Loktanella sp. M215: one gene and its partner. The protein of the gene in region 2 interacts with the protein of the main gene of each other region in a pairwise test. Links are inferred from orthologs where the notes say so. Each region holds a gene or a part of one and is shown on either strand. Other genes may lie near its edges. The genes, in order: GLR48_RS04410 and trkA.

Region 1 (9,312 bases), 1.8 Mb from region 2 along the record:
GCGAACAGCGTCGAATATCGCGCCTATGCCGCCGGGGACGACGCCAACCCGGACCTGTGGTGCAAATGGTCCGAACGCTACATCAACTGGCGCCAGCTCGAGATTCTGGGGATCATGTCCAAGGGTAACTGGGCGTGACGGTCGGCGTCGTCATGCTGGTCCACACCGACTTTAACCGGGCCGAACAATTGGCGCGGCATTGGGTGGACGGCGGTTGCCCTGTGGTCATCCACGTGGACCGGAACGTCGCGACCGACAAGTTCTCGCGGTTTCGTGACGCGATGACGGATCTGCCCGAGGTCAAGTTCAGCCGCCGCCACCGCTGCGAGTGGGGCACATGGGGCATCGTCGCCGGCACCCAGTCCGCCTGCGAGCTGCTGCTGGGGTCCTTCCCGCAGGTGCGCCACGTCTTTCTGGCCTCGGGATCCTGCATGCCGCTGCGCCCGGTGCGCGAGTTGCGCCGCTATCTGGACAGCCGCCCGCGCACCGATTTCATCGAAAGCGCCACGACGGCCGACGTGCCCTGGACCGTCGGCGGTCTGGATCAGGAACGATTCACTCTGCGTTTCCCGTTTTCGTGGCGCAAGAACCGGTTCCTGTTCGACCGCTACGTGTCCTTGCAGCGGCGTCTTCGGTTTCGCCGCAGCATCCCCGACGGCCTCGTGCCGCACATGGGGTCGCAGTGGTGGTGCCTGACGCGCCAGACCCTGTCCGCGATCCTGCAGGACCCGGACCGGCCCTTGTATGACCGCTACTTCTCCAAGGTGTGGATTCCGGACGAAAGCTATTTCCAGACCCTCGTGCGCACCTATTCGCTCAGCATCGAAAGCCGGTCGCTGACCCTGTCCAAGTTCGATTTCCAGGGCAAGCCGCACATCTTCTACGACGATCACCTGCAATTGTTGCGGCGCTCCGACTGCTTTGTCGCGCGCAAGATCTGGCCGCGCGCCGACCGCCTATATCAGGCGTTTCTGGTCGAGGATGCCGCGACCATGAAGGGAGCGGAACCCAACCCCGGCAAGATCGACCGCATCTTTTCCAAGGCGGTGGACCGCCGGACCAAGGGCCGGCCGGGGCTTTACATGCAAAGCCGCTGGCCCAACGCCGACTGGGGCAACGGCATCACCGCAGCGCCTTATTCCGTGTTCGAAGGTTTTTCCGAACTGTTCGAGAATTTCGAACCTTGGCTGGCCAAGATGACCGGCGCGCGGGTCCACGGGCATCTTTACGCGCCGGAACGGGCGGAATTCGACGGGCGCCAGGGCATTGTCAACGGTGCGCTGTCCGACAGTGTGGCACAGCGCGACATGAACAGTCAGATGTTCCTGACGAACCTGATCTGGAACACGCGTGGCGAACGGCAGGCCTTTCAGTTCGGCCCGCGCGATACCCAGACCATCAGTTGGATGCTGGCCAAGGATCCCAACGCGCAGATTTCCGTCATCTCGGGCTGCTGGGCTGTCCCGCTGTTCCGGTCGAACCGCAATTTCGCCGATCTGCGTAACGAGGCGGCGCAGTTCCAGCGGGTCGAAAACGAACACCTGTCGGCCCTGCGGTCGCCGTGGGCCAAGGCGCGGGTGCGCATCTGGACGATGGCCGATTTCATCGAATCCCCGATGGAGGCGCTGCAGACCATCGTGGACGAGATGACCGGCAACACCAGCCGCCGCCTGACGGAGGTGCCGCGCATGTACGATCTGAGCGGCTTTGGCCAGTTCCTGCAGAACCTGAAGAATCAGGGAATGCACCCCTACCTCATGGGCGATTTCCCGGTGCAGACGGCGCCGCTGAACCAGTCGCCCAAGCCCCGAAAACCATATCTGGTCAAATAAAGTGTCAAAATTCGATTACTTCGTCGTCTTCGCGGAAATGCGGACCGGGTCCAATTTCCTCGAAGCGAACCTGAACATGTTCGACGGCCTTGCCTGTCTGGGCGAGGCGTTCAATCCACATTTCATTGGCTACCCCAACAGCAGCGACGTGCTGGGCGTGACTCAGCCGGACCGAGAGGCCGATCCCCAGGCCCTGATCGACCGGATCAAGGCGGCCCCTGGCCTGAACGGGTTCCGGTTCTTCAACGATCACGACAGCCGCGTGCTGGACATCGCCCTGACCGATCCGCGCTGCGCCAAGATCGTGCTGACCCGCAACCCCGTCGACAGCTTCGTCAGCTGGAAGATCGCCAAATCCACCGGCCAGTGGAAGCTGACCAACGTCACCCACGCCAAAAGCCATCAGGTGCCTTTCGACGCAGCCGAATTCGAAGGGCACATGGCCGCGTTGCAGGCGTTCCAGACCCTGATCCTGAACACCCTGCAACGCAGCGGCCAGACGGCGTTCTACGTCGCCTACGAGGATTTGCAGGACATCGGGGTGATGAACGGCCTCGCCCTCTGGCTGGGCGTCGACAGCCACATCACGGCGCTGAACAAAAAGCTGAAAAAGCAGAACCCCGATCCGATGGCCGACAAGGTCGCCAATTTTGCCCAGATGGAACAGGCGCTGGCGCGGATGGACCGGTTCAACCTGACGCGCACGCCCAATTTCGAACCCCGCCGCGGGCCGCTGATCCCCACCTATGTCGCCGCCGCACACAGCCCGCTGCTGTATATGCCGCTGAAATCCGGGCCGACCGACGCGGTGCAGGACTGGCTGGCCGCGCTGGATCAGGTGGGCGTCGCGGACCTGAAAACCGGGTTCAGCCAGAAGACCCTGCGCGACTGGCTGCGCCAGCACGCGGGGCACCGCAAGTTCACCGTGGTCCGGCATCCCGTGGTCTGGGCGCATACGGCGTTCTGCGACCGCATCGTCGCCAGCGGCAAGGGCAGCTTTGCCGAGATTAGGGCCACCCTGCGCAAGGTCCACGGGGTCGAGGTGCCGGACGGCGGCCCGGTGCCCGAAACCGATGTCGTCTACGACATGAAGGCGCACCGCACGGCGTTCCTGTCCTTCCTGAAGTTCCTGCGCAACAACCTGTCCGCCCAGACAGCGGTCCGCACCGATGCCGCCTGGGCCTCGCAGCTTTCCCTGTTGCAGGGGATGGCCGATTTCGGTCTGGCGGACGTCATTGCGCGCGAACACACGCTGCGCGGCGACCTCGCCCGGCTGGCCGGTCAGATCGGGCGCACGACGATGCCACCGCTGTCGGAACGGACGGACCCGCTGTCCGCCCGTCTGGCGTTGATCTACGATGATATGGTCGAACAGGCGGCACAGGACGCCTATGGCCGCGATTACGAGGCCTTTGGCTTCGGTCCGCTGCGCGCCTGAGGCGGCGGGGGTCAGGCCGCCTGCGACGACCGGTTTTCCGTCAGGATCGCATAAAGCGTGGATGGATCATTGTTGGCCCGCAGCTTGGCGCAGATGTCGGGGTTGCGCATCGTGCGAGACACCAGTGCCAGCGCGCGCAGATGTTCGACCCCCGCTTCTTCGGGGGCCAGCAGGGCAAAGATCAGGTCGACGGGCTGCCGGTCGACGGAATCGAAATTCAGCGGCTTTTCCAGCCGCAGAAAGATGCCGTGCACCTTGTCGACATCCGACAGGCGGGCGTGGGGCAGGGCGATGCCATGCCCCACGCCGGTCGGACCCAGACCTTCACGCTCGATCAGCGCGTCGATCACGTCACCGGCGGGCGTGAGATAGGATTGTTCGGCCAATGCACCCAGATCGTGAAACAGTCGCTTCTTGCTTGTACAGCCGCCGAGGATCTTGACGGCGCCTTGCTTGAGGATGTCGGCCAGTTGCATCAATCCGTCCCTGTGTCAGGTCTTCGGTGGTCAGGCCGCGTCGTGCGGGTCGATCCAGCCGATATTCCCATCGTCGCGCTTGTAGACCACGTTGATGCGGCCTTGCTTTTCGTTGCGGAAGACCATGACGTGACTATTGGCCAGCTCCATCTGCATCACGGCTTCGCTGACCGAGATCGAGGGGATCTTTGCCTCTGTCTCTGCCACGATCACCGGTGCGTCGCTGACCTGCTCGTCCTCGTCGCTGTCATCCTTTGTTGCTGCAAGGATATACGACCCACCGCCCGAAACTTCAACCGGGTCGGGGCGATCACGCTGGTGATCCTTCAGCCGACGCTTGTATCTGCGCAACTGTTTGTCCATCTTCTCGCAGCAGGCGTCGAAGGCGGCGTAGATTTCCGGGTCCTTGCCCGTGGCCTGCACGGTCAGGCCCGTGGACAGGTGCACCACGGATTCCGCCACATGTTCGTGCCCGGATTTGGAGAAGACGATATAAGCCTCGGTGGGTCGTCCGGCGTATTTCGCCAGCGTTTCGCCCATCTCGGTTTCAACGTGGGTCTGCAGGGCCGCGCCGATGTCGATCTGTTTTCCGCTGATCTGATACCGCATGATCTCTCCTGTTCTGCTGGTATTCACGCACACCGGATCAAGGCAGCAAAGGCGCTGCCGGTTCCACGGTGAGGCGTCTGAAAGGATGAAGCCGCGTTGGTTGCCAAAGGCTTAATATTCCCGCCGGGCGCAGGCGCCGCGTCAGCTTTGCGATGGAAAAACGCAGGTTTCATCCCTCATATTCAGCGCCACAACGCAGCGTCTGTCAATGCCGGGTCAATTGACGCGGAATCCCTTGCCCAGATAGACCCGCTGCACGTTCTCGTCGCGGATCACCTCGTCGGTGGTGCCGCTCATCAGGACCTTGCCGTCGTTCAGGATATAGGCCCGGTCGACGATCTGCAGGGTTTCCTGCACGTTGTGGTCGGTGATCAGCACACCGATGCCGCGGTTCTTCAGGTCCGCCACAAGGTGCCTGATCTCGGCCACGGCAATCGGATCGACACCTGCAAAGGGTTCGTCCAGCAGCACGTATTTCGGCCCCGCCGCCAGACAGCGCGCGATTTCCGCGCGCCTGCGCTCGCCCCCCGACAGCGCCACGGCGGGCGCGCGGCGCAGATGCTCGATCGAAAATTCGGACAGAAGCTGTTCCAGCCGGTCCCGCCTGCGCTTCTTGCTGGGTTCCGCGATTTCCAGCACGGCCTTGATGTTGTCCTCGACCGTCAATCCGCGAAAGATCGACATTTCCTGCGGCAGATAGCCGATGCCGCGGGTGGCACGGCGGTACATCGGCATCGTCGTCACGTCTTCGCCGTCGACGGTCACCTGACCGCCTTCCAGCGTGATCAGGCCCGCGATCAGGTAAAAGCAGGTCGTCTTGCCGGACCCGTTCGGCCCCAGCAGGGCCACGACCTCGCCCTTGCCCAGATGCAGGCTGACGTCGCGGATGACGGGGCGCTTCTGATAGCTTTTGCGCAGGTTGGTGACCCGCAGGCCGCCGGTATCGGCGTCCACGCCAACGTCGCGGGGCATCAGTTGTTGCCGTCCTGCTGGAACACCGTCTTGACCCGGCCTGACATCTGCGCAGTGCCAGTGTTCAGGTTGACCACCATCGAATCCGACGACAACGCGCTTTTGCCCTGCGTCAGCAGCACCGCGCCATCCAGTGTCAGCATCCCGTCGGCAAGGTTGTAATCCGCGGTCTCGGCCTCTGCCGCCTCGGTCGCCGTGGCAAAGGTCACGCCGCCGCTGGCCTGCAGGCGTGTGATGTCGCCGCTGGTCGCGGCATAGGTCACGCGGACCTCGGGTGCCGCCAGCCGCAGGTCGCCCTGCCCGATCTTGACGTTGCCGCTGAACACGGCTGATCCTGTGTCCTGATCGACCTTCAGGTTGTCAGCGGTCACCTCGACCGGCGCGTTCGGGTCGGCGCGGATACCGCCAAGGTCGATGTTCGTCTGCGCCAGCAGCGGTGTCGCGCACAGCGTCAGGACGATGGCAAGGAATCGGGTCATGTCAGTTGTCCTTCGGTGTGGCGGCTGACGGGGTATATACCAGTTTCACGCCTTGGGTGAAATTCATCTGCTGCCCGGCGCCATCCTGCCCGGCGGAAAACGTCACCTGCCCGGCCTGCAACTGGCCAAAGGGGGCATGCACCTCCAACGGGCCGTCAGAGGTGACGGTGCCGCTGGTCATATCCGCGACAAGCCCCGCAGTTTCCATCGTATAGCCAGAGGAGGTTTCCACGCGCGCAAGCCCCGTCAGATGCGCGACCCGGCTGGTGGTATCGACCTCGCCACTCCCGGCGGTGACCCGCAGCGTGGTGCCGTCGGTCGCATCCAGCGACAGGCTGGGGCGGTCGATGCTGACCTGCGGGCCGCCCTGCGCGTCCGGACGGGCGGCGGTCGCGGTGATCTGGATGGTATCGCCGGCGTTCGTTAGCCCGGAAAACCGGGGGGCCGCGATCCGTTGTTCGGCGGCAGCGGCGTCGATGTCGGCAAAGGGAATCGTCTGGCTGCCGCGGTCGCCGCGGGCGAACAGGAACAGCGTCGACAGCAGCATCAGGGCCGCCAGCGGCAGCAGGATCTTCAGCCAGCCGACCAGTTGCGAATGAAAGTTCGATGCGGCGGCCATGGCCTCAGATTCCCTCGCGCGGCATCAGTGCGCGAACACGTCAGGCTCGGCCCAGCCCGCAAGGTCGAGGCGCGCGCGCGTCGGCAGGAAATCGAAACAGGCCTGCGCCAGATCGGTGCGCCCCTCGCGGGCCAGACGTTCCTCCAGCACGGCTTTCAGGCGGTGCAGGTGCAGCACGTCGGACGCGGCATAGTCCAGTTGGGCCGCCGTCAGATCAGTTGCACCCCAGTCGCTTTGCTGCTGGTGCTTGCTGATATCCACACCGACCATCTCGCGCAAAAGCTCTTTCAGGCCGTGGCGGTCGGTATAGGTGCGGACCAGTTTGGACGCGATCTTGGTGCACCAGACCGGCGTGCACAGTACACCGTAGGCGTTGTAAAGTGCCGCGATATCGAAGCGGCCGAAGTGGAACAGCTTGGTCACCGCAGGGTCCGCCAGCATCCGGCACAGGTTGGGCGCGGGCGCACGGTCGGGGGCGACCTGCACCAGATGGCAGTGTCCGTCGCCGCCGGACAGCTGGATCAGGCACAGCCGGTCGCGGCGCGGGATCAGGCCCAGCGTCTCGCAGTCGATGGCGACCACGGAACCCAGGTCCAGCCCATCGGGCAGGTCATCGTGGTAAAGATGGTTGGTCATGGGACGCGGCACCTTGGTCTGCATCCCTGTCAGATAGGCCGGGCGGGTCATGCCCTCAACCCCCTACGGCGCGGCGTGCCGCAGGCGGACGGTGGCGCGGATCGGCAGATGGTCCGATGCGGCGCGGGTCATGGCGGTGTCGAGCATGTCGATCCGGTCCAGCGACAGATCACGCGACAGGCCGATCCGGTCCAGCGGCGCCAGCCGCCAGCGCGCGTGAAAGGAATGGCCCGGCGAATGCAGATCGAAGACCTGCGACAGCGGCCCCAGCCCCCGGCGCGCCGACCATTCGTTCAGATCGCCCGCGACCACCGTCGGGATGTCGTCACCCGCAGCCATCCAGTCGACCAGCGCGTGCTGCTGGCCCTGCCGGGACCGGCGCAGCAAACCCAGATGCGCCCCGATCACGCGCAGCGGCCCCATCGGCGTGGTGACGACCGCCGTGACGGCGCCGCGCGGCTCCAGCCCCGGCAGGATGATCCGGTCCACCGACAGCACCGGCCAGTCGGGGCGCACGAGGATCGCATTGCCATGCCAGCCCAGACTGACGGCGCTTGTCGCGACCTCGACCGCCGACAGGCCGGTATCCCCGATCCGGTCGCGCGGCAGGGCAGAGGGGCGCTGCCCCAGCCGCAGATCCGCCTCTTGCAGGATGACGATATCCGCCTGCGCATCCTTCAGCACACTCAGGATACGGTGCGGATCGCGACGGCGGTCGGTCCCGATCGCCTTGCGGATGTTATAGCTGACGATATGCAGTCCGGCCCCCGTCACAGCATGGGCGCCCCGATGCGGAACAGGCCCTCGCTGATGCGGCGCAGGGCGCGGGCGTCCGGAATCCCCGTCGCGCAGTCGGCGGTCTTGCCGTTGAACCAGTCCGCAAGGCAGGCCACGCTGTCCCGATCGTGCAGGATCAGCGCATCCTCGAAATTCAGCAGCATGCTGCGCACGTCAAAGTTCAGCGACCCCACGTAGGCCGTATCGTCGATGATTCCCGCCTTGGCATGCAGCATGCCCGGTTGATACAGCAGAACGCTGCATTTGGCCCGCTGCAATTCGCGCATATAGGCCCCGCGGGCGAAATCCGCGATCCGCTGGTTCGACTTGCGCGGCATCATCAGCTTTACATCCACACCGCGCCGCCCCGCGATGGACAGCGCCTCGGCCAGCGTGTCGGTGGGCAGGAAATAGGGCGTGGCGATCCAGACCCGGCGGTTCGCCCGGTGGATGGCGTTCACCAGCATGTCGTGCAGCCCGTCGTGCCGCAGATCGGGCCCGGAGGGGGCGAGTTGCGCCACCGTCTTGCCAGCCCCCTGCGGCGGAACGGGCGCGACCGCGATCGGATCACCGCCGGTCCCGTCCCAGTCCGACGCAAAGACATCGTCAAAGCTGCCGACCGCCGGCCCGGTCAGGGTAAAGGCAAGGTCCGCCCAGACATCCCGACCGGTGCCAAGGTATTCCTCGCCCACGTTCATGCCGCCGCCGAAGACCTTGACGTTGTCCACCACAAGGATCTTGCGATGGTTGCGCAGGTTCAGGTGGCCCCGCATCGGCGGCTGCACGAAGGGTGAAAAGAAATGCACTTCGCCGCCGGCGGCTTCCAGTTGCTTCAAGGCGCGGCGCGGCGGGAAAAGCGTGCCAAGACGGTCGATCACCAGCCTGACCTTGACGCCGTTCTGCGCCCGTTCCGTCAGCGCTGCGACGAAATCACGGCCAATGGCGTCGTTGGCCACGATATAGAACAAGGCGTCGATCCGGGTCTGTGCGCCGCGCACGATGTCGAACAGGGCGGCTTTTGCCGTCTCTGGCCGGTCGAGCAGCGTGAAATCGTGTCCCGGCAGCGCCCCCGGCAGGTGATAGGACCGCAGGATTTCGTCGATGTCGTTCAGCGGTGCGCCGTCGGTCGTCTCGCGCAGGGTCAGCGCGCCGGGACCAGAGGCGCGTTTGCGCACGCCCAGGCCGACAAAGATCGGAATGGCAAAATAGGGGGCCACGATCAGGAACAGCAGCCAGGCCGCCGTGGATTGCGGCGACCGGCGTTGCTGCAGCAGGTAAGCCGCCGCCGCCAGCACCAGAAAGCTGATCAGAACGATTTCGGCGTGGGTCGTCAGCCAGCTCATGTGCGGCACGGTCTCCGGTGGTGGGGGGACTGTGTCACGGGTTGCGACGTTTTGTCCATGTGGGGGCCTAACGCCGCATGTCGCAAACGGGTCCCGCCCGTTTTGCCCGATCCCGCGACAGCGCATGATTG
Region 2 (9,248 bases):
CCAAGCGGCTGAACGACGTCCGCCGGGCCGAGGATCTGGTCGGACGCATCGGCGGAGAGGAATTCGGCGCCTTCATGCCCTATTGCACGCTGGAGGAGATTACCCGAATCGGCGGCAAGATGTGCAGCACCATCATGATCAACCTGCCGGAGGAGCGTGATCCCCTGCGGCTAACCCTGTCGGTCGGTGCCGCAGAAACCAAGCCGCACGAGATGATCGAGGCGGCGCTCTCGCGGGCAGACGAGGCGCTTTATGCGGCAAAGGCGGGCGGACGGGCACGGCTTGTCGTCTGGTCACGATCAGTCATGGACAGGGTGGCCTGATCTGATTATCTTTTTATCTATTGATTTAGGTATTTTAGATGATTGCATAGGCTGGTGTTCGTATGTTGACGCAAAGCAAGCTGCTGGCGACCCGACTGATCCGCGCGACGGCGCCGAAAAGCAGGCGCGACACGATTTTCAAGTTCTGCCTCTTCATGGTCGTGATCCACCTTGTGTCGATCACGGCGGAATGGCTGCTGACGGGGCATCAGCACATGACGCCCGGCATACGGTTTCTGGTGACATTCTTCACCGCCACCCCCTTCGTCTGGCTGACGCTGTACACGGTGCGACGCTCTTACAGGTTGCATAAATAGCTTTTGGAATTGGCCAGTACCGACGTGCTGACCGGGCTGATGAATCGGCGCGGCTTCATCGCGGAAACGCAGGCGCGGCTGGCCGATAACCTGCAGGGGGTCGTGCTGATCGTGGATGCGGATCATTTCAAGCGGATCAACGATACCTTCGGTCATGCGGTGGGCGACATCTGTCTGCGGGCGGTGGCGGACCGTCTGCGCGATGTCACGACTTCGCAGGACGTGGTCGCGCGGATCGGTGGCGAGGAGTTCGGGATTTTCGTCAGGCGCGAATCACTGGCGATCCCGGCGCTGGGACAGGCGCTGTGTGCCGTGATCCCGGTCCGGCACCATGCGGCGACCGATCCGCTGCAGCTGACGCTGTCGGCGGGCGCCGCCGTGACGCTGCAGGGCGAAACGCTGGAACAGGCGATGCGGCGCGCGGACGAGGCGCTGTATTGTGCGAAGCAGGCCGGGCGGGCGAAGCTGGTGACCTGGGTGGCCGATCATGTCGCCTGCAGCCAACCCCGGCCCGACCCGCTGTTCAATCCGGTAGCCGGCTGAAGCGTTCCTTTTGCAGGGCGGTCCAGAAGACCTCCATCCGGTAGCCATCGTCGGTCTGCTTGTCATCGGTCACGACACCGGCGTCGAAGAGCCATGCACGCGCACGGCCGGCGTTAAAGCCAAGGGTCAGCACCTCGGTCGTGCGGGGATCCTTGGTCTTTTCGGTGATCGCTTCCAGCAGGGCGTCGAGCCCTTCGCCGGTGATGGCGGAGGTGGCGAAGATGTCGTCGGTCCGGGCGGATTGGGTCATCATGCCCTCGCGCGCCTCTGGCGAGAGGCGGTCGACCTTGTTCCAGACTTCGAGCATGGGGGCGGTGTCGGACACGCCCAGCGTCGCGAGGATCGCCATGACGTCGTCGGCCTGTTCTTGGCTTTGCGGATGGCTGATGTCGCGGACATGCACGATCAGGTCGGCGTCAAGCACCTCTTCCAGCGTGGCGCGGAAGGCGGCGACCAGTTCCGTCGGCAGGTCAGAGATGAAGCCCACCGTGTCGGACATGATGATCTTTTCGCCGTGCGGCAGTTCGATCTGCCGCATGGTGGGGTCCAGCGTGGCGAAAAGCATGTCTTTGGCAAAGACCTCTGCCCCGGTCAGGCGGTTGAAGAGCGTCGATTTGCCGGCGTTGGTGTAGCCCACGAGGGCCACGATCGGATAGGGCACCTTGGCGCGGGCGGCGCGGTGCAGGGCGCGGGTCTTGACGACCTTGGCCAGCTGCGCCTTGAGGCTTTGCAGTTGCAGGTCGATGGCACGGCGGTCCGCCTCGATCTGGGTCTCGCCGGGGCCGCCGACGAAGCCGAGGCCGCCGCGCTGGCGTTCAAGGTGGGTCCAGGCGCGCACGAGGCGCGTGCGCTGGTAGGAGAGGGCCGCCATTTCGACCTGCAGCACGCCTTCGGCGGTGCGGGCGCGGTCCGAGAAGATTTCGAGAATCAGCCCGGTCCGGTCGAGGAGCTTGACGCCCCATTCCTTTTCCAGATTGCGCTGCTGGACGGGGGTGACATGGCCATCGACCAGCACCAGTTCGGCCTCTTCGGCCTTCATGCGCTCTTTCAGTTCGGCGATCTTGCCTTTGCCGAACAGCATGCCGGGATGCAGTTTCGGCAGGCGCACAACTTCGGCGCCCACGACCACAAGGTCAGGCAGGGCGGCGGCGAGAGAGACGGCTTCTTCCAATGCGGGATCCGCGTCCCTGCGGTCACGGTCGGACTTCAGGTCGGGATGAAGGACAAAGGCCCGGGTGACGGGCCGGTCGCGTTCGAACAAATTATTCCTCGCCTTCGTACAGGCTGATGGGTTGGGACGGCATGATCGTCGAGATCGCCGATTTGTAGACCAGCTGCGACTGGCCGTCGCGGCGCAAGAGCACGCAGAAGCTGTCGAACCAGGTGATGACGCCCTGCAGTTTCACGCCGTTCACCAGAAAGATCGTGACGGGGACCTTTGTCTTGCGCACATGGTTGAGAAACGCATCTTGCAGGTTGGCCTTGTCGGACGCCATGGAAATTCACCCTATATTATTCTTGTCGCCGCGGATCGGCATGATTGCAGGCGATTATGTCGTGGCGGCCTTTGATATTCCACCCCAAAAACGTGAATCGCTATTTGCGCCAGATTTCGGGATTGAACAAGGCGACAATCGCCAGCGCCTCGAGCCGGCCAAGGACCATGGCGGCGGCGAGGACGGTCTTGGCAAGGTCCGGCAGGCCGGAAAAGCTGATCGGGGTCTCGGCCGCAACGACGGCCAGCGGGCCGGTGGTGGACAGCGAGGCCACGGTCAGCACCATGGAGGTTTCGAACTGCACGCCGGTCAAGGACAGAAGGATCATCGTGCCCGCAACCGACAGCGCAAACAGCATGAAGAAGATCCACGAGACATAGGCGCCCTGCCGGCGGATCATCCGCGCTTCGCGTCCGCCGCCCGCGACGGAGGACGGGTGCAGCAGGCGTTCGAGTTCACGTTCCGAATGGCGCGCGAGGGCGTAGACGCGCAAAAGTTTCACGCCGCCCGCGGTGGTGGCCACACCGCCGCCGATCAGCGCCATACCGACGAGGAAGAGGCCCGGTGTCTCTAACCCCGACCAGCGCGAGGCGCCGTCCCAGAAATGCGATTCGAAGCCCGTTGTGGTGAGGAACGAGGTGACGGTAAAGATGCTGCCCCAGAGCGAGCCAAAGAGGCCACCCCAGGTGCTTTGAAGCCCCTCCTCGATACTGCCGAGGTAGTGGCGGGCGAAGAGCAGCAGCGTGGTGCCTGCGACGAGGCCAATGGCCAGACGGATTTCGGGATCGCGCATCAGGCGCGCGTCGCTGTCGCCGAACATGCCGCGCGAGAAGGTCAGGCGCGACAGGGCGAAGATGAAGAAGGCAAAGATGCAGACCTCGCCCCAGAAGCCTGCGGCGGCATAATAGACGCCGCCGATGGGGGAAATGCCGCTGGTCGAGAGCACCGACATGGCGTGGCACAGGGCGATGTAGGGGACCTCTCCGCACAGGACGAGGGCGAGCCAGAGGATGAAGGTGAGGGCCGTGTAGATCGGCGCGAGCGTGGCGGCGTGGCGGAACAGGCGGTCCTGCACCTGTGCGGTCTGGCCGATCTGGCGGTAGGCGCCCGCGGTGATGCGCGCGCTGCCGCCCGCGGCGCGCACCTCGAACCCGCCGATGTTCATGGGGGCAAAGACCGCGACGGCCATGATCCAGACCAGCAGGCCACCGAGCCAGCCCACGGTGGCGCGCCACAGATGCAGGGACGGCTGCAACCGGCCTGCGTTTTCGTAAAGCGTGGCGCCGGTGGTGGTAAAGCTGCTGACCATCTCGAACCAGGCGTCGAAGAAACGGATGTTGCGGCCCGCCTCGTGGAAGGGGACCGCGAACATCAGGGGCAGCACGCCGAAGGCCAGCACCAGCGTCAGCAACTGGCTGCGGGCGGCGGATTTGGGGTGCGTGCCCGCGGTGGCGAGGGCAATCAGCATGGTCAGGGTAGAGAACAGCACGGCGGCGTAGAAGAACGCCCGCATCGAGGTGAAATCCCGCATCGCCCAGGCGTGGAGCGCGGGCACAAGCATCGCCAGCGCGCCGATGCCCATCAGCATCACGAAGAACGGCAGGGATTTCACGCGGTGCATCAGAAGAAGTCGATCGAGACCTGAAGCAGCCGCTCGACCTCTGGCACGTCGTCGGACATGGCGAAGATCACGACGATGTCGCCTTCTTCGATCCGGGTCTCGCCGGTCGGTTTGACCATGCCGGACGGCTTCAGGATGCCACCGACGAGCGCGCCTTCGGGGAAGGCCACGTCGCGGATGCGCTGGCCTGCGAGGGGGGAGGTGCCGAGCACCTGCGCCTCCAGCATCTCAGCCTCGGCATCGCCGATGGAATAGACGCCGCGCACGCGGCCGTGGCGGACGTGGCGCAGGATCGACGAGACGGTGGTCGAGCGCGGGTTGATGTAGGCGTCGATGTCGAGCGGTCCCATCAGCGGCACCAGCGTGGGGTCGTTGACCAGACAGATCGACATCTTGCAGCCCATCTCCTTGGCGCGGACAGAGGCGAGCAGGTTCGTCTTGTCGTCGTCGGTGACGGCCAGCACGGCGTCGGCAGAGGTGATGCCCGCCTCCTCCAGCAAAGCCGCATCGAGGCCGTCGCCGTTCAGCACGATGGTCCGGTCGAGGGCGTCGGCGGCGGCCTCTGCCACGTCACGGGACCGTTCGATCATGCGCACACGGACGCGGTCGGCGCGGTTTTCCAGCGCCAGTGCGACCGCGCGGCCCACGTTGCCGCCGCCAATGATGACGACGCGTTCCTGCTTGGTCTGGACCTTGCCGAAGATTTCCAGCGTGCGGGCCATGTCGTCGGTATGGGTAAAGATGTAGGCCTCATCGCCCACGAACAGCTGATCCTTGGCGTTCGGCACGAAAAGCGCACCATCGCGGCGCACGCCCACGACGACCGCGCGCAGGGTGGAAAAAAGGTCGGTCAACTGCCGCAGGGGCGTGTTGATCACCGGGCAATCGCCTTCGATCGCGATCCCCATCAGGGTGCCGCGCCCGTCGAGGAAGCTTTCGGTGTCGAACGCTGCCGGCGAGGCCAACCGTTGCAGGGCGGCCTCGGCCACCTCGCGCTCTGGGCTGATGACTACGTCGATCGGCAGGTGATCGCGGCGGTAAAGGTCGGAGTATATCGCGTCGAGGTAGCTTTGCGCGCGCAGGCGCGCGATCTTGCGCCGGATGTTGAAGATCGAATGGGCAACCTGACAGGTGACCATGTTCACCTCGTCCGAGTGGGTCGCGGCGATGATCATGTCGGCGTCGCGGGCCCCTGCCCGTTCGAGGATGTCGGGATAGCTGGCGTGCCCGGAAATGCCCTGCACATCGAGGGTATCGGTGATGCGGCGCACCAGTTCGGCGTTGTTGTCGACGACCGTGACGTCGTTGCGTTCGCTCGACAGATGTCGCGCGATCTGCCAGCCGACCTGACCGGCGCCACAGATGATGATCTTCATGCGCGCATTCCCCTGCAACCGTCCCCCTCGTGACAGAGCGTCACGGGGGCGTCAATTCAGCTGTCTTCCTCGACATAGGCGATGCGCGCGCCGGACTTGTTGGCGGTGGCGACGCCGAGGGATTTCAGCTTGCGGTGCAGGGCGCTGCGTTCCATGCCGACGAAGGACGCCGTGCGGCTGATGTTGCCGCCGAAGCGGTTGATCTGGGTCAGCAGGTATTCCCGTTCGAACAGTTCGCGCGCGTCGCGCAGCGGCAGCGTGGCCAGCCCGCCGGACAGCACGATGCGGCCGTCGCCCGCGGGCGCTTCATCCGCAGAGGGCAGTTCGCGGGCCGAGATCGGACCGCCGGAATCGCCAAGGATCAGCACCCGTTCCACGACGTTCTTGAGCTGGCGCACGTTGCCGGGCCAGAGCATCGTCTGCAGCAGGGCGCGGGCATCCTCGCCCAATTCGCGCAGGGGCAGGCCTTGGGTGCGGTTCAGCATGGCTATGAAATGGGCGGCGAGAACGGGGATATCCTCGCGCCGTTCCTCGAGGCTGGGGACCGGGATCGGCACGACGTTCAGGCGGTGAAAGAGTTCCTGCCGGAAGCGGCCGGCGGCGATTTCCGTCGCCAGATCGCGGTTGGTGGAGGAGACAAAGCGCAGGTCGACCTGCACCTTTTCCGTGCCGCCGACGCGGGTAAAGGACTGGTCGACCAGCACCCGCAGCATCTTGGTCTGGGTGCCAAGCGGCATGTCGGCCACCTCGTCGAGGTAGATGATGCCGCCGTGCGCCTGTTCCAAAAGGCCCTTTTCGACGCCGCGACCGGGGGTTTCGCGGCCAAACAACACCTCTTCCATGCGGTCGGGTTCGACGCTGGCGGAGCTGACGGTGACGAAGGGCGCATTCGCGCGGGCGGAGTTGGCGTGGATGTAGCGGGCGGCGATTTCCTTGCCGGACCCGGCGGGGCCGGACAGCATCACCCGGCCATTGGATTTGGTGACCTTGTCCAGTTGCGATTTCAGCGCGCGGAAGGCGGCGCTGTCGCCCAGCATCTCGGCGGGGGCGGCCTCGCCGCGTTTCAGCTCGACGTTCTCGCGGCGCAGGCGGCTGGTTTCCATCGCGCGGCGGATCACGACCATCAGTTGGTCGATGTTGAACGGCTTTTCGATGAAGTCGTAGGCGCCCTGCTTGATCGCGGCGACGGCGATTTCGATGTTGCCGTGGCCCGAGATGATGACGACGGGAATCTCGGGGTGGTCGCGCTTGACGGTCTTGAGGATGTCGATGCCGTCCATCCCGCTGTCCTTGAGCCAGATGTCGAGGATCATCAGCGCGGGCTTCTGCTTGGCAATCGCGCTCATGCATTGTTCGGAATTGGCGGCCAGACGCGTCTCGAATCCTTCGTCCTGCAGGATGTCGCCGATCAGTTCGCGGATGTCGCGCTCGTCGTCGGTAATCAGAATATCGCTCATATCGTAAACCTCATGCTGGAATTTTATTGGCCGTGATCCCGACGGGGGCCAGCGGCAGAAGAATGACCGCGCAGGCGCCGCAGCGGTCGGTGTCGTCAAATGGGTCGGCGTCCGCCAGCGACAGGGTGCCGCCGTGTTCTTCGATGATCTTGCGCACGATGGGCAGGCCAAGGCCGGTGCCCTTGTCGCGGGTGGTGACGTAGGGTTCGAACAGGCGCGCGCGGTCGGTCGGCAGGCCGATCCCGTTGTCGGACACGGTGATGCGGGCCTGCGTGGGCGTGCGCGTCAGGGCGATGCGGATCTGCGGGGCGACGGCGTCGACGCCGTCGCGATCCTGAAGCGTTTCAATGGCTTCGCCGGCGTTCTTGATCAGGTTGTTCAGGGCCTGACCGATCATCGTGTCGTCGAGGTCGACCAGAACGGGACCCTCCGGCAGGTCGGTCGTGATCCGCACGCCGGGCTGGCCCGCCTCTTGCAGGGTGACCGCATCGCGCACCAGCCGGATCAGGTCGCTTTGCGCCAGTTGCGGTTCGGGCATCCGCGCGAATTTGGAAAACTCGTCGACGATGCGGCGCAGGTCGTTGGTCTGGCGCACGATCACGTCGGTCATCTGGTCCAGCTTGGCGCTGTCCTTTACTTCGGACGAAAACTTGCGCTTGATCCGTTCCGCCGACAGCTGGATCGGGGTCAGCGGGTTCTTGATCTCGTGGGCGATCCGGCGGGCGACGTCGCCCCAGGCGGCCATGCGCTGCGCGCTGACAAGGTCGGTCACGTCGTCAAACGCCACGACATAGCCGTCCAATACGCCGTCGGCACCGGTGCGGGGAGCCATGCGGACCAGCAGGCTTTCCTGCTTGCCGCCGCGCACGAGGTTCACCTGTTCCTGCACGACGGGCCGGGATTCGCGGCGCAGACGTTCGAACAGGGGGGCGAGTTCCGGCACCGCGACCGCGAGAGAGGCCGCCGCCGCCTGCCCCGGCCCCATCGAGAGCATGCGCGCGGCAGAGGGGTTCAGGAAGGCGATCCGCCCTTCGGGATCAAGGCCGACGACGCCGGAGGTCACGGAACTGAGCACGGAATCGAACAGCCGGTTGCTGTCCATCAGATCGTCACGCTGCCCTTTGAGGCGGCTGGTCATCTGGTTGAAGTAATGGCCCAGCTGGCTGATCTCGTCGTCGCCGTCATCCTCGATCACCTGGACGTCCAGATCGCCGGCCCCGACGCGCTGCGAGGCGGACACCAGCCGGCCAATGGGGCGCGACAGGCGTTCGGCGAATTGCAGGCCAAGCCAAGTGGCTGCGAGGATCAGGATGACCGCAAAGCCGAGGTAGAGGAAACCGAACTGGAACAGAAGCTGCCCGCGGTCGCGTTCCAACTGGTCATAAAGGGCCACGGTCGCCTCGGTGTCGTCGAGCAGCGACAGGATCTGCCCGTCGACGGCGCGGGTGACATAAAGGTAGCGGTTCGGGAAGGTCTCCATCGGCAGCAGGGCGCGGAATTCGTTGTTGGCGCCGTCTTCGATGATCTGGCTGCCGGTGGCGTCGGCGGCCGTGAAATCGGCGGGCGTGGGGCGTTCGTAATTGAAATCATAGGACCGCGCGCCGCGGGCCATGATCTCTCCGGCGCCGTCGATGAAGAAGACTTCGGACAGGCCCCGGTCAAGCTGGTTCTGCACAGAGCCGATCGCCTGACGCACGTCGCCGTCGTTCATGAAAAAGTTGGTCTGCCGTTCGGTATTCAGAAAGCCCGCAAGCGCGTTGGCGTCGCGCAACAATTCGGACCGCTCCTCGCCGTCGTAGGCCTGAGCGGTGGTGAGCGAGGTGCCAAGGACGTTCTGGACCCGTTCGGAAAACCACCCCTCGAACCCGAGGTTGATCGAGAGAACCGCGAAGATCGCGACCAAGACGGTGGGGATCAGCGCAAGGGCCACGAAGACGCCGGTCAGGCGCAGGTGCAGGCGCGATCCGGCGGACCGGTTGCGCCGCGCCACGATCATCGAGGTGACGCGCTGGATGACTAGCCCCGCGACGATGATGACATACACAAGGTCGGCCAGCAGGATCAGGCGCAACAAGGGCGAGGCGGACGCGCGGTCCAGCGGCCCGCCCAGAATGA

Evidence for each region.
Region 1: the proteins of trkA (region 2) and GLR48_RS04410 interact in binary tests that used the Escherichia coli proteins (3 or more experiments, as listed by UniProt). The link is inferred for Loktanella sp. M215 from one-to-one orthologs.

What each region holds. Positions count from the first base shown.
Region 1 is NZ_WMEA01000001.1:901,069-910,380, reverse strand. Bases 2,015-4,946 are described here. They hold GLR48_RS04410 (PTS sugar transporter subunit IIA), read right to left. Parts: upstream 3,747-4,946; coding sequence 3,282-3,746; downstream 2,015-3,281. Other genes in these bases: lptB (LPS export ABC transporter ATP-binding protein), read right to left, coding at 4,572-4,946; hpf (ribosome hibernation-promoting factor, HPF/YfiA family), read right to left, coding at 3,777-4,355; GLR48_RS04415 (sulfotransferase domain-containing protein), read left to right, coding at 2,015-3,270. Outside these bases: GLR48_RS04425 (glycosyltransferase family 2 protein), read left to right, coding at 1-138; GLR48_RS04420 (DUF5927 domain-containing protein), read left to right, coding at 135-1,832; more of GLR48_RS04415, read left to right, coding at 1,834-2,014; more of lptB, read right to left, coding at 4,947-5,327; GLR48_RS04395 (LptA/OstA family protein), read right to left, coding at 5,327-5,806; GLR48_RS04390 (hypothetical protein), read right to left, coding at 5,808-6,425; GLR48_RS04385 (ribonuclease D), read right to left, coding at 6,450-7,061; GLR48_RS04380 (endonuclease/exonuclease/phosphatase family protein), read right to left, coding at 7,125-7,835; GLR48_RS04375 (phospholipase D-like domain-containing protein), read right to left, coding at 7,832-9,181. UniProt on the Escherichia coli protein: Seems to have a role in regulating nitrogen assimilation.
Region 2 is NZ_WMEA01000001.1:2,671,951-2,681,198, reverse strand. The notes cover bases 3,489-6,356. They hold trkA (Trk system potassium transporter TrkA), read right to left. Parts: upstream 5,677-6,356; coding sequence 4,300-5,676; downstream 3,489-4,299. Other genes in these bases: ntrX (nitrogen assimilation response regulator NtrX), read right to left, coding at 5,733-6,356; GLR48_RS13135 (TrkH family potassium uptake protein), read right to left, coding at 3,489-4,300. Also shown: GLR48_RS13160 (GGDEF domain-containing protein), read left to right, coding at 1-323; GLR48_RS13155 (hypothetical protein), read left to right, coding at 386-640; GLR48_RS13150 (GGDEF domain-containing protein), read left to right, coding at 650-1,183; GTPase HflX, read right to left, coding at 1,164-2,444; RNA chaperone Hfq, read right to left, coding at 2,446-2,679; more of GLR48_RS13135, read right to left, coding at 2,780-3,488; more of ntrX, read right to left, coding at 6,357-7,133; GLR48_RS13120 (sensor histidine kinase NtrY-like), read right to left, coding at 7,144-9,248. UniProt on the Escherichia coli protein: Part of the constitutive potassium transport systems TrkG and TrkH. May regulate the transport activity of TrkG and TrkH systems. Binds to NAD(+) and NADH.